Regions from separate parts of the Priestia sp. YIM B13491 genome, predicted to be linked through region 1. Evidence: riboswitches for the same ligand, from Rfam matches in the RefSeq annotation. Region 1 holds a riboswitch; the other holds the start of a gene.
What was found. Region 1 has a riboswitch for cobalamin ahead of ACFX4E_RS15660 (ABC transporter substrate-binding protein). Riboswitches for the same ligand answer to the same signal wherever they lie in the genome.
Positions count from the first base shown of each region.

Region 2: linked by a shared signal. The riboswitch ahead of ACFX4E_RS00075 (ribonucleoside-diphosphate reductase subunit alpha) and the one ahead of ACFX4E_RS15660 (ABC transporter substrate-binding protein) in region 1 are both predicted to bind cobalamin.

Region 1 covers NZ_JBHZOR010000004.1:135,260-141,046, forward strand. Annotated here, with positions in the region: gene ACFX4E_RS15640 (BrxA/BrxB family bacilliredoxin) at 1-59, shown strand, start outside; gene ACFX4E_RS15645 (class I SAM-dependent methyltransferase) at 194-970, shown strand; gene ACFX4E_RS15650 (YpjP family protein) at 1,354-1,956, shown strand; gene ACFX4E_RS15655 (thioredoxin family protein) at 2,145-2,459, shown strand; cobalamin riboswitch at 2,550-2,682, shown strand; gene ACFX4E_RS15660 (ABC transporter substrate-binding protein) at 2,941-3,900, shown strand; gene ACFX4E_RS15665 (adenosylcobinamide amidohydrolase) at 3,989-4,597, shown strand; gene cbiB (adenosylcobinamide-phosphate synthase CbiB) at 4,602-5,588, shown strand; gene cobD (threonine-phosphate decarboxylase CobD) at 5,563-5,787, shown strand, end outside.
Region 2 covers NZ_JBHZOR010000001.1:15,223-21,009, forward strand. Annotated here, with positions in the region: gene menB (1,4-dihydroxy-2-naphthoyl-CoA synthase) at 1-48, shown strand, start outside; gene ACFX4E_RS00065 (o-succinylbenzoate--CoA ligase) at 131-1,594, shown strand; gene menC (o-succinylbenzoate synthase) at 1,598-2,701, shown strand; cobalamin riboswitch at 2,981-3,166, shown strand; gene ACFX4E_RS00075 (ribonucleoside-diphosphate reductase subunit alpha) at 3,300-5,543, shown strand; gene ACFX4E_RS00080 (ribonucleotide-diphosphate reductase subunit beta) at 5,560-5,787, shown strand, end outside.

The sequences.
Region 1 (5,787 bases):
AGCCGTTAGAAGTTATTTTTGAAAATATTTTAAATGGCTTTAAGCAGCACTGTTCATAAAATGTCCTGCTTTTGTCACATCTAGTATATAGATTTTTAGAGAAAAATCGCATATACTTTATAAGAAAAAGGATGTCTATCGGCATCCTTTTTCTTTATGTAAATAGCCAAACAGTGTAGGGGGAGTTATGAAAGTGATTGTTACGACTGCTGGTCGAACAAATGAACAGATGACTGTAAAAGCCAAACAAGTAGCCGCTGATTTAAGTATACCTTTTGTAGTAAGAGAGAAGAAATCCGTTGCAGATCTTCAAAATCTTCAAGCTGCAGACGTGCTGGTTGTCGGTAAGAATAGAGTAGAATTGCATGTCCAAAATGAAGAGGAACCTATTTTTTTTCATCCAAATTCCGCTATGTTTAGAGTAAAGAGATGGCTGCGAGGAGAACGTGATCCGTTTATTAAAGCTGCTGGTTTAGAAAAAGGAATGAGCGTGCTTGACTGTACACTTGGTCTTGCATCGGATAGTATGATGGCGAGCGCAGCGGTAGGGAAAAGCGGGAAAGTTGTCGGACTAGAAGGCAACCGCTATGTAGCTTATTTAGTCAAACAAGGACTTTTAAATTGGGAAAGTGACGTACAAGAGTTGAACGATGCAATGAAGCGTATAAACGTGGTTCATCAAAATTTTGAATCGTTTTTGGCGTGTTGTGAAGATAATTCTTTTGATGTTGTCTACTTTGATCCTATGTTTCAAGAGCAAATTGATGAATCGAATGGAATTAACGGTATTAAAGCAATAGCACTGTATACTACGCTGACGCCAATGGCTATACAAGAAGCAAAAAGAGTAGCCAAACAAAAGATCGTGCTAAAAGATCATTGGAAAAGCAGTCGTTTTGAAGAACATGGATTTACCGTACAAAAACGAAAAACATCAAAATTTCATTACGGGACAATTGATATACAATAATAAACAAAAAAGTAAAATGAATCCCGATCATTGAAAAGACTTCCAAAACCTTTTAGGAATTAAAAAGTTTTGGAAGTTTTTTTTATGAATTTCATCTAAAGTTCATAAAAGTATGATATATTTTTGAACATAAAAATACTTTTGTGTTTAAGCATCCAGCAAAAAAGGAATATCTTGTATAGGTTTCCGCTCGGTGTGACAACCTCAAATAGAAGAAGGAAGGTGCTAACTAAAAAGTCTTCGAATGCCCGTAGGCAGCATAAATGAATAAGCAAATATAGGTAAAAAATTAATAAGTATGTTACAATACCTAGTGAGTTATAACAATGAATTTTACGATATGAAAAGACCATATGGGAAAAGATGAGAAAGGAAAGATACGAATGCCTAGATGGATAAAAAGAATGCTAATTGTATTTATTACAGTATTTACATTTGGGCTTGTCACTCCACCAGAATATTTATACGTTGATGATGCAAAAGCGGACAAGCAACATAAAGCAGGGTATGTAAGAGAAACAACTCCTGTCACAGCTGTTATAGAAGATATTCATTTGCCATATGAAGAACCAAAATATGAAGACGTTTCATCATTTGTTACGTATGCAATGGAATCAGCTGAAAAACAGTCAGTGGAAAAATTCGGAACAAAAATTGGACCTGTCATTGAAGATGAATTTCGTCTAGCAGTGTTACCTAAAATTGAAGAAGTGCTGACCGACATTGGCACTGAACGTGAACAGTCGATTCAGAATCTCGAGATAAGCGAGCACCCTGCTGCTGGCTACGGTGAAAAGATTTTCCATGTATATGACCGGGAAACCGGTCAGGACTTAATACGATTTCATGTACGGCGTGAAAATCCTCCAAAAGATGGATACTGGTTTAATTTTCACTATCATGCGGCTGCAGATAATTTTCAGAAGCATTATGATTTAGGGAAAATTTATTGGAACCGAAACATGCCGCCTAAATGGTTTAGCTGATAATAGACACAACATTCTGCGATTTCGAAATGTTAGCTTTTTTAAGCTAGCATTTTTTTACGTCTAAAACCGTTATGGTCTAAATAAGCTGAAACATTAGCACAATGATAAAAAAATCGTTTATAATGAAGTCAGACTTCTTACCATAGAATAGGGAGAAGGAACGAATAGATGTTGGAGGTAACATAATGAAACAATTTACGGAAGAAAAACAATTTCGCGAACAAATTAAGAACGAAACACTAAGCGTTGGGATTTTTACGACAACGTGGTGTCCTGATTGCAAACGTTTGGATATGTTCATTGATGAAATCGTTGACGAAAATACAGATAAAGCATGGTTTAAAATTGATAAGGATGAGTTTGAAGAACTTTCTGCTGAAAACAATGTAATGGGTATTCCTTCTCTTCTTGTATATAAAAACGGTGAAAAAATTGCACACTTGCACAGTGCAAATGCTAAAACGCCTGAAGCGGTCCGTGAATTTTTAGCAACTCTTTAATTCCTTAAGCTGCGAGAGCATTCTCGCAGCTTTTTTTGTGAGAATGGCTATTTCCATTTTTCCATGAGTGGGGTATACTAGGACAAGTGAATAATCGTAAAGCAATAAGGTCTCAATTTAAAGATTGAGTGAAAAGGGAAGTCTGGTGAAAAACCAGCGCGGTCCCGCCACTGTAAGCGCTCTGTGCGTAAGTCAGGAGACCTGCCTTATTGTTAGCTGTGAAACCTTCGAGGAAGGGTGAAGCAGGGTAATGAACATACATATCAAGTATAGTGAACGGATTCTTTTCCTGCTTATCTTGACGTTACCTGCTTTGCTTTCAATTGAAAGTAAAGCTTTTTTATTTTGAAGCTACCTGCGAGCAGTATACATAGTCAAAGCGGAAAAACGGGATAGCGCTGCTTTTTGCATGATCATTTGCTTTTTCTTTAACGTGGAGGTTTCGTATTCACAATGAACAATATATAGGGGGAGTATTTAGATGAAAAAATGGCTTTCGTATTCCATTATTGCACTGTTAGTCATCGTACTTGCTGCATGCGGTGCAGGCAACCAAAGCAACAGTGATAAAAAAACGAAGCAAGATACGGAACAAACGTCACAAGCTGCATTTCCAGTGAAGGTAAAAGACGCGCGTGATAAAGAAATCACGTTGAAAAAACAGCCTAAGAAAATTGTTTCCTTAATGCCAAGTAATACGGAGATTGTATATGCCCTTGGCCTTGAAAAAGAATTAGTCGGTGTTACAAGCAACGATGATTATCCTAAAAGCGTAAAGAAAAAAGCGCAGGTAGGAGATATGAACGTTAATGCGGAAAAAGTTATTGCTTTAAATCCTGATTTAGTGCTGGCACACGCTTCAAGTATGGGCGTTTCGGATGAAGTATTTAAACAAATTGAAAGTGCGGGTATTCCGGTATTTGTTGTAAAAGATTCAACAACGTTTGATACGGTTTATGATTCTATTACGCAAATCGGTAAATTAACAGGTAAAACAAAAGAAGCTAATCAAACAATTAAAGACATGAAAGAAAAAGTAGCTTCAATTGAGAAAAAAGCAAAAACGATTTCAAAAGAAGATCGTAAAAAAGTATGGATAGAGGTATCAGGAGCTCCTGAGATTTATACAACAGGAAAAGGTACGTTCATGAACGAAATGCTTACTATGATCGGTGCGGATAACGTAGCAGCTAGTGAAAAGGGTTGGGTTAAGTTTTCTGAAGAGCAAGTTGTTAAGTTAAACCCTGACGTTATTATCGCAACGTATGATGCAGACAAAAATGAGATTATGAAGCGTCCCGCTTGGAGCAGCATGACTGCTGTAAAAGAGGGTAACATCGAGAAGGTTGATCAAAACAAAATCAATCGCTTAGGACCTCGTATTGTAGATGGCTTAGAGGACTTAGCAAAAGCAGTATACCCTGAGGTGTACAATAAATAAGAAGAGGGACCATATTCCAGTTCGAATTGAAAAGGGGATTGGTCCCTTTTCACATCTTAAAATTGAAGAACGGCCTGAGCTTTTAATCATGAAAACCGAGACTTCTTATAAAACATACAGCTCAGGGGTTTTAGGAACAGGCATTACGGAAACGGACACCTTTTACAATCGATTTGTTCACAAAGACTATTATTCAGATACTCCTTCTTTGGAGTATGAGCAATATTTGATGAAAGAAAATGTGCGCCATGAGCAAATCGTAGGGTTGATGACAGCCGTTTGGTTAAAAGAAAGAGCGGTTTACTGTTATGAAGGCTACGGAGTAAGAGTAGCTTCCGTGATAACGGCTGGAGTAGGAAATGCAGTAGATATTACAGCTGATGAAGCTGTCCCGTTCTATTCCTCTCCCGGTACAATTAATATGTTTTTTTTCGTGGAAGGTACGCTTACGGATGCTGCGTTTTTACAGCTTTTTATCGCGGCCACAGAAGCCAAAACAAAAACGCTGTCACAGCTGGGTGTCATAGATCCGGCTACAAAGACGATTGCTACGGGAACATCTACGGACAGCATCTCAGTTGCAGCGTCTCAGCAAGGAGCATTATATGAATATGCAGGCTCTATGACCGCTTTAGGGCAAGCGGTAGCCAAGCTGGTGAAAATAAGCTTAGAGCAGGGACTTAAGGGAAAGAGGTGAAGAAATGAGTATTACACAAGCGATAATTGCACACATGACGGCCATGACGATTGCTTTACTAATTGACCGAATTATAGGTGACCCCGAAAATTGGCCGCATCCCGTTCGCTGGTTTGGCAAATGGATTTATTGGATGGATTCCAGATTAAATACAGGTGCAGGAAAACGATTCAAAGGATTGCTTCTTGTGATAAGTATGGCTGTGCTCGCAGGAGTTGTTCCCTTTTTGTTCCTCCATGCTTTGTACGGAGTTCATTTTATAGCAGGTGTTTTAGTAGAGGGCGTAATGATTGCGACTACTATATCCACTCGTTCTTTAAGCGAAGCTGCCTATAAGGTACAAAAGCCGCTTCAGCTAGGAGATATGGAGAAAGCTAGATATGAAGTAAGCATGATTGTGGGACGAGATACAGATCGTTTGTCAGAAGGAGAAATTGCCAGAGCGACGGTAGAGACCGTGGCTGAAAATACAAGTGATGGTATTACAGCTCCGCTTTTTTATGCATTTATAGGAGGAGGAGCCCTAGCATTTTTTTACCGGGCTATTAACACATGTGATTCGATGGTTGGGTACAAAAATGACCGCTACTTTCTGTTCGGCTACTTTAGTGCAAAAACCGATGACGTATTAAACTATATTCCAAGTCGGTTAACTGCAGTGGTGATGACGGCTGTTAATGTAGCAAAAAGCCAGTATTCTCTTGGGCATGTAACGAGTTTGATTAAGCGTGATGCTAAGAAGCATCCAAGTCCAAATAGCGGATACGGGGAAAGCGCAGTGGCGGCTCTGTTAGGTATTCAACTCGGCGGACTTAATACATATAAAGGCATAGAATCTAATCGTGCAAAAATGGGTGAACCACTCATTCCCCTGCAAGCCGGTCATATTGAACAAGCTGTTTTCATTATGAAAAGGACGGTCTATGCTACGTGGTTATTATATTTTTTGTTAGGAGGAGTTATTAGTGCTATTACCTACACATGGAGCTAATCCTACTGTCTTTTTAAAAGCAATAGGGGCCGAGAATTTGTCGCATATAAAAGACTTTAGCGTGAACACAAATCCTTTAGGGGCTCCCCTTGTGCTTCACGAAAAGTGGAACGAATTCAAGGATGCAGCGTTTAGTTATCCTGATCCTCAAGTAACGAAGCTGAAAAATAAACTTGCAGCTCATCATCATGTTTCAGCT
Region 2 (5,787 bases), on a different contig from region 1:
AAGGAAAAACGCAATCCAGACTTCCAACAGTTCCCACGTTTCCCTTAAACAGCTGAAACAGCTTGGTGATTATCATCAGGCTGTTTTTTCAATTTAATTTAGTTAATCAGTATAAAAAGGAGAGAAATTCATGAGTAGCCAAACGATTCCTAATGGGCTTATGCAAAGAGCATATTTGACGCCAAATCGAGTGGCGGTAGAAACACCGCAAACGTCTCTTACGTTTCAAGAGCTTCATAAACGTGTTCAAAAAGTAGCACAGCAGCTTTCGTTTAACGGTGTAAAGCAAGGCGATACCATTGCTTTATACATGAAAAATAGAGTGGAGTTTATTGAGATTTTACATGCGGTTTCTTATATTGGCGCCCGGTTGCTGCTCGTCAACACGCGTTTGACAAATGAAGAAATTAATTATCAGCTAACAGATGCAAACGTGTCGTTGCTTATTGCGGATGAAACATTTTTAATGAGAGAATTCCAAAGTTCCATTACTCAGCTTACTTTACCTGCTTTAAAAAGTTCTCCAGAAGCAGAAACAGGTTTTCAAAAAACGTGGAATCTCGAGGACACATTCACCATTATGTATACGTCTGGAACAACAGGTCATCCAAAAGGAGTGCTGCAGACATATGGAAATCACTGGTGGAGTTCCGTTGGCTCAGCGCTTAATTTAGGGTTAAATGAAAAAGACTGCTGGCTTATAGCGGTTCCTTTGTTTCATATTAGCGGCTTATCTATTTTAATGCGGAGCGTCTTTTACGGAATGAAAATCATTTTAGAAGAACGGTTTGAAGCAAGAGCAGTAAATGAAGCGATTGAAAACAAAGGGGTAACGATTATTTCGGTTGTCGCTTCCATGCTGTCCAACATGCTCGATGAGTTAGGGGAACGGAAATATCCGCATACGTTTCGATGCATGCTTTTAGGAGGAGGACCTGCACCGCTTACTATTTTAGAGGCTTGTGTGAGTAAAGAAATTCCTGTTTATCAAACGTATGGAATGACAGAAACATCTTCACAGTTCGTTACGCTTTCACCTGAAGATAGTTTGCGAAAACTGGGATCAGCAGGTAAACCATTATTTCCATGTGCAATGAAAATTGTAGATGAAAAAGGAAATGAGACCAGCGAAGCAGGAGAAATTATTGTTAAAGGTCCAAATGTTACAAAAGGATATTTAAATAAACCTGAAGCTACTGAAAAAGCAATTCAACAAGGCTGGTTCTATACAGGAGACATCGGGAAAGTGGATGAAGAAGGCTTTCTATATGTGTTAGACAGACGTTCAGACCTTATTATTTCAGGTGGAGAAAATGTATATCCAGCTGAAATTGAAAATGTTTTGTTGAAGCATCCCGCTGTTAAAGAGGCCGGTGTAACGGGAGTAGCTGACGAAAAATGGGGACAAGTGCCAGCTGCATGTGTTGTTGTAAACGAAGACGTTTCAGATGAAGAATTATCTTTACACATTCAACAATTTTTAGCAAAGTACAAACTTCCAAAGTATTTCGTTCGAGTAGAGGAGCTGCCGCGAACGGCTTCTAATAAAATCATACGCCGGAAGCTATCATCGTTCATACAGAAAGGGAGCTAATCGATGATTATAAAAAAAGTACATCTTTATAAAATTGACATGAAGCTTCTTTCTCCTTTTTCAACAAGCTATGGTACAGTGCAGGATCGAGAATTGATTTTGCTTGAAGTAGAAGATGAACAAGGATTTACAGGGTGGGGAGAAGTAGTTGCTTTTTCATCTCCTTGGTATACGGAAGAAACGATTCAGACGTGTTTTCATATGTTAGACGATTTTTTAATTCCCTCGCTTCTTCATCAGCAGCTTCAAAAACCAGAGGATGTTCAAAAGTTATTCAAACCTCTAAAGCGAAATAACATGGCTAAAGCAGCTTTAGACTGTGCTGTATGGGATTTGTATGCAAAGCGGCAGAACAAACCGTTATCTGAAGTAATTGGAGGAGTAAGGTCTGCTGTAGAAGCTGGAGTGGTAGTTGGCTTAAATGATATTTCCATAATGAAAGAACAAATAAAGACTTACATGAAAGATGGCTATAAGCGCTTTAAAGTGAAAATTAAGCCGGGTGCTGACTATGAGCTACTGAAACAAATTCGAGATGAATTTCCAAGCATTCCTCTTATGGCTGATGCCAATTCAGCCTATACGTTAAGCGATAGTGATTCATTGAAGAAACTAGATGAATTGAATTTAATGATGATCGAACAGCCGTTAAGTTCTGATGATATCCTTGATCATCGATTGTTACAAAAGCAAATGCAGACGCCAATTTGCTTAGATGAAAGTATTGTGAGCTATGAAGATGCACGTCATGCAATTGAACAAAGAAGCTGTAAGATTATCAATGTGAAAATCGGTCGAGTTGGCGGAATGTCCGTAGCAAAGCAAATTCATGATTTGTGCGCCCAGTATGGTGTAAGACTTTGGGTTGGCGGAATGTTAGAAGCCGGGATTTCAAGAGCTCATAACATCGCCCTTGCGACATTGCCTTCTTTCACGATACCAGGTGATATTTCTGCGTCATCTCGCTATTGGGAAAAAGATATTATTAAGCCCGAAGTAGAGGTAGAAGCTGGAGTAATAAAGGTGAAGGGAAAACCGGGGATAGGATACGATATCGATAAAAACTTTATCAAAACAATCACAGCATTTGAAAAAGAATACCAATAATTAAAAACCGTTTTTTATGTAAAACGGTTTTTTTTATTGAGGTTGTCAATGTTTAGTAGAAAAATAGGACAAATTTTTTAAAAAGAGCACATTGTTCTATCAAGCGTGTCAAAACATGTTATGATGGAATAGTTTGATGAAAAAAGTCGAAGAGTTTTATCGTAAAAAACAAAATTATTTTTGAAAATAGGTTGATAGTTTTCTAAGTTGTCCTATATAATGTGTTTATAACATAACACAATATGTTGTTTTGAAATCGATAATAAAATACTATATTTTGTGTTTTCCAGTGAAAAAGGTGTCTGATAAAAAGACTTAAAAGGGAATTTGGTGAAAATCCAAAGCTGTCCCCGCAACTGTGAATGCTGATGAAATAAGGAGATCCACTGTGAGTAAACATCATGGGAAGGCCTTAAAGTAAAAAGAAGCATAAGTCAGGAGACCTGCCTTTTTTATGTCGTTTTATCTTCTTCGGGAGGTGAGAGGGTAGAGCGAGGATTGAGAAAAGACTTAGTGTCTTCTTCTATCTTCGTTCTATTCGCTCACCGAGGTACGGTGAGCGATTTTTTATTTTGAAGTGAAGAGAGGAGCCATATTTATGGTGAATACATTAAAGCCTACAATTCTACATGAATTAACTGCATATATTGAACGTTTAAAAAATGAATTTACGCAGCTTGATTTTTCTTTGTATGAGGAAAAGGTTATTCAAACTGTTACAGTAAAGGAAAATATGACGGACGAAAAGGTTGCAAACGTCCTAATTTTAGCAGCCTTAGAGCGTATTTCAATGGAAGAACCAGATTGGACGTACGTAGCGGCAGACGTCTACTTAAACGAACTATATCGAAAAGCAGCGGACAACCGAGGTTATGATAAAAAAGAGAAGTACGGTTCGTTTTATCAGCTTATTCAAGAACTAACAAAAATCGGCATTTATAATAAACAGCTATTAAAAACATATACAGAAGAAGAAATTAATGAAATTGCTTCAGTCATTATTCCTGAACGCGATCGTTTATTTACATACATTGGATTGTTGACATTAGCAGATCGCTATTTAGCGACATCACATGATAAGCGCGTATACGAATTACCGCAAGAACGTTTTCTTATCATTGCTATGACGCTGATGTCTCAAGAAAAGAAAGAAAATCGAACAGCATTAGTAAAAGAAGCGTACTGGGCGCTTTCTAGTCTATATATGACGGTTGCCACACCAACGCTTTCAAACGCAGGAAAGAGCTACGGACAGCTATCTAGCTGCTTTATTGATACGATTGATGACAGCTTACGCGGTATTTATGATAGCAATACAGATTTGGCCACGCTTAGTAAAAATGGAGGCGGAATTGGTGTCTACCTCGGTCATATTAGAAGCCGAGGAAGTGATATAAAAGGTTTTAAAGGCGTATCATCAGGAACAATTCCATGGATGAAACAGCTAAATAATACGGCTGTAAGTGTCGATCAGCTAGGTCAACGACAAGGGGCTATTGCCGTATATTTAGACGTATGGCATAAAGACATCTTTTCATTCTTAGACGCGCGGTTGAACAATGGTGACGAACGCCAGCGCACGCATGATTTATTCACTGGCGTATGTTTGCCAGATTTGTTTATGGAAAAAGTAGAAGCACGTGAAGACTGGCACTTATTCGATCCTCACGAAGTTCGTACGCTGATGGGCTACTCGTTAGAAGATTTTTATGATGAAGAAGAAGGCAGCGGTTCGTTCCGCACTCGTTACGCTGAGTGTGTAAATAATGAACAGCTTTCAAGAGAGACAGTACCTGCTATTGAAATCTTCAAGCGCATTATGCTTTCGCAGCTTGAAACGGGGACGCCTTATATGTTCTATCGTGATACGGTTAACCGAGCTAATCAAAACCGCCACGAGGGCATGATCTACTGCAGCAACTTATGTACAGAAATTACGCAAAACCAAAGCACAACGGTCGTAACAGAGGAAATTACGGAAGACGGAAAAATTATTATTACAAAGAATCCGGGCGATTTTGTTGTATGTAATCTTTCTTCTATCAACTTAGCGAGAGCCGTAACTGAAGATGTGCTTGAACGTTTAATTCCAATTCAAGTACGCATGCTTGATAACGTTATTGAGTTAAATGATTTGCCGGTACTTCAAGCAAAACTAACAAACCAAAAGTACCGCGCAGTAGGGCTTGGCACATTTGGTTGGAACCATTTGCTTGCCTTAAAGAAAATAGCATGGGAAACAGATGAAGCGGTAGCATATTGCGATGAATTGTATGAGCAAATCGCTTACTTAACCGTACAGGCAAGCATGAACTTAGCTAAAGAAAAAGGTGCATATCCATTATTTAAAGGCTCAGATTTTGAGTCAGGCGCTTATTTTGAAACACGTAAATACACAAGCGAAGCGTGGAGTGAACTGCGTAACGAAGTTCAAAACAATGGGATAAGAAATGGCTACTTAATGGCTGTAGCACCTAATTCATCAACATCTATTATCGCGGGTTCTACTGCAAGTATTGATCCGATTTTCCGTAAGTTTTATTCAGAGGAAAAGAAAAACTATAAAATCCCGGTGACGGCACCGGATTTATCACCAGCAACAAACTGGTATTATAAGTCCGTTTATTTAATTGATCAGCACTGGAGCATTAAGCAAAACGCCAAGCGCCAGCGCCATATTGATCAATCCATTTCATTCAACTTATATGTGCAAAATGATATCCGAGCAAAAGAGCTGCTGGATCTTCATATGACGGCATGGAAAGAAAAGTTAAAAACGACCTACTACGTACGTTCAACATCAAGTGAAGTCATTGAAGAATGTGAAAGCTGTCATAGTTAAAAGGAGTGAATAATTGATGACAAGCATGTTAAAACGAGAATTAATGAACGAAACAGCTCCGAACCGTTCGACAGGAATCATCAACGGCAAGAGCTCAAATATTCTAAACTGGGATGACGTCCGATTTTCATGGGCGTTCCCTAAATACAAGCGTATGCTAGCTAACTTCTGGACGCCGTTTGAAATTAATATGGGTCAAGATATTAAGCAGTTCCCTCAGTTAACGGCTGACGAACAAGAGAGT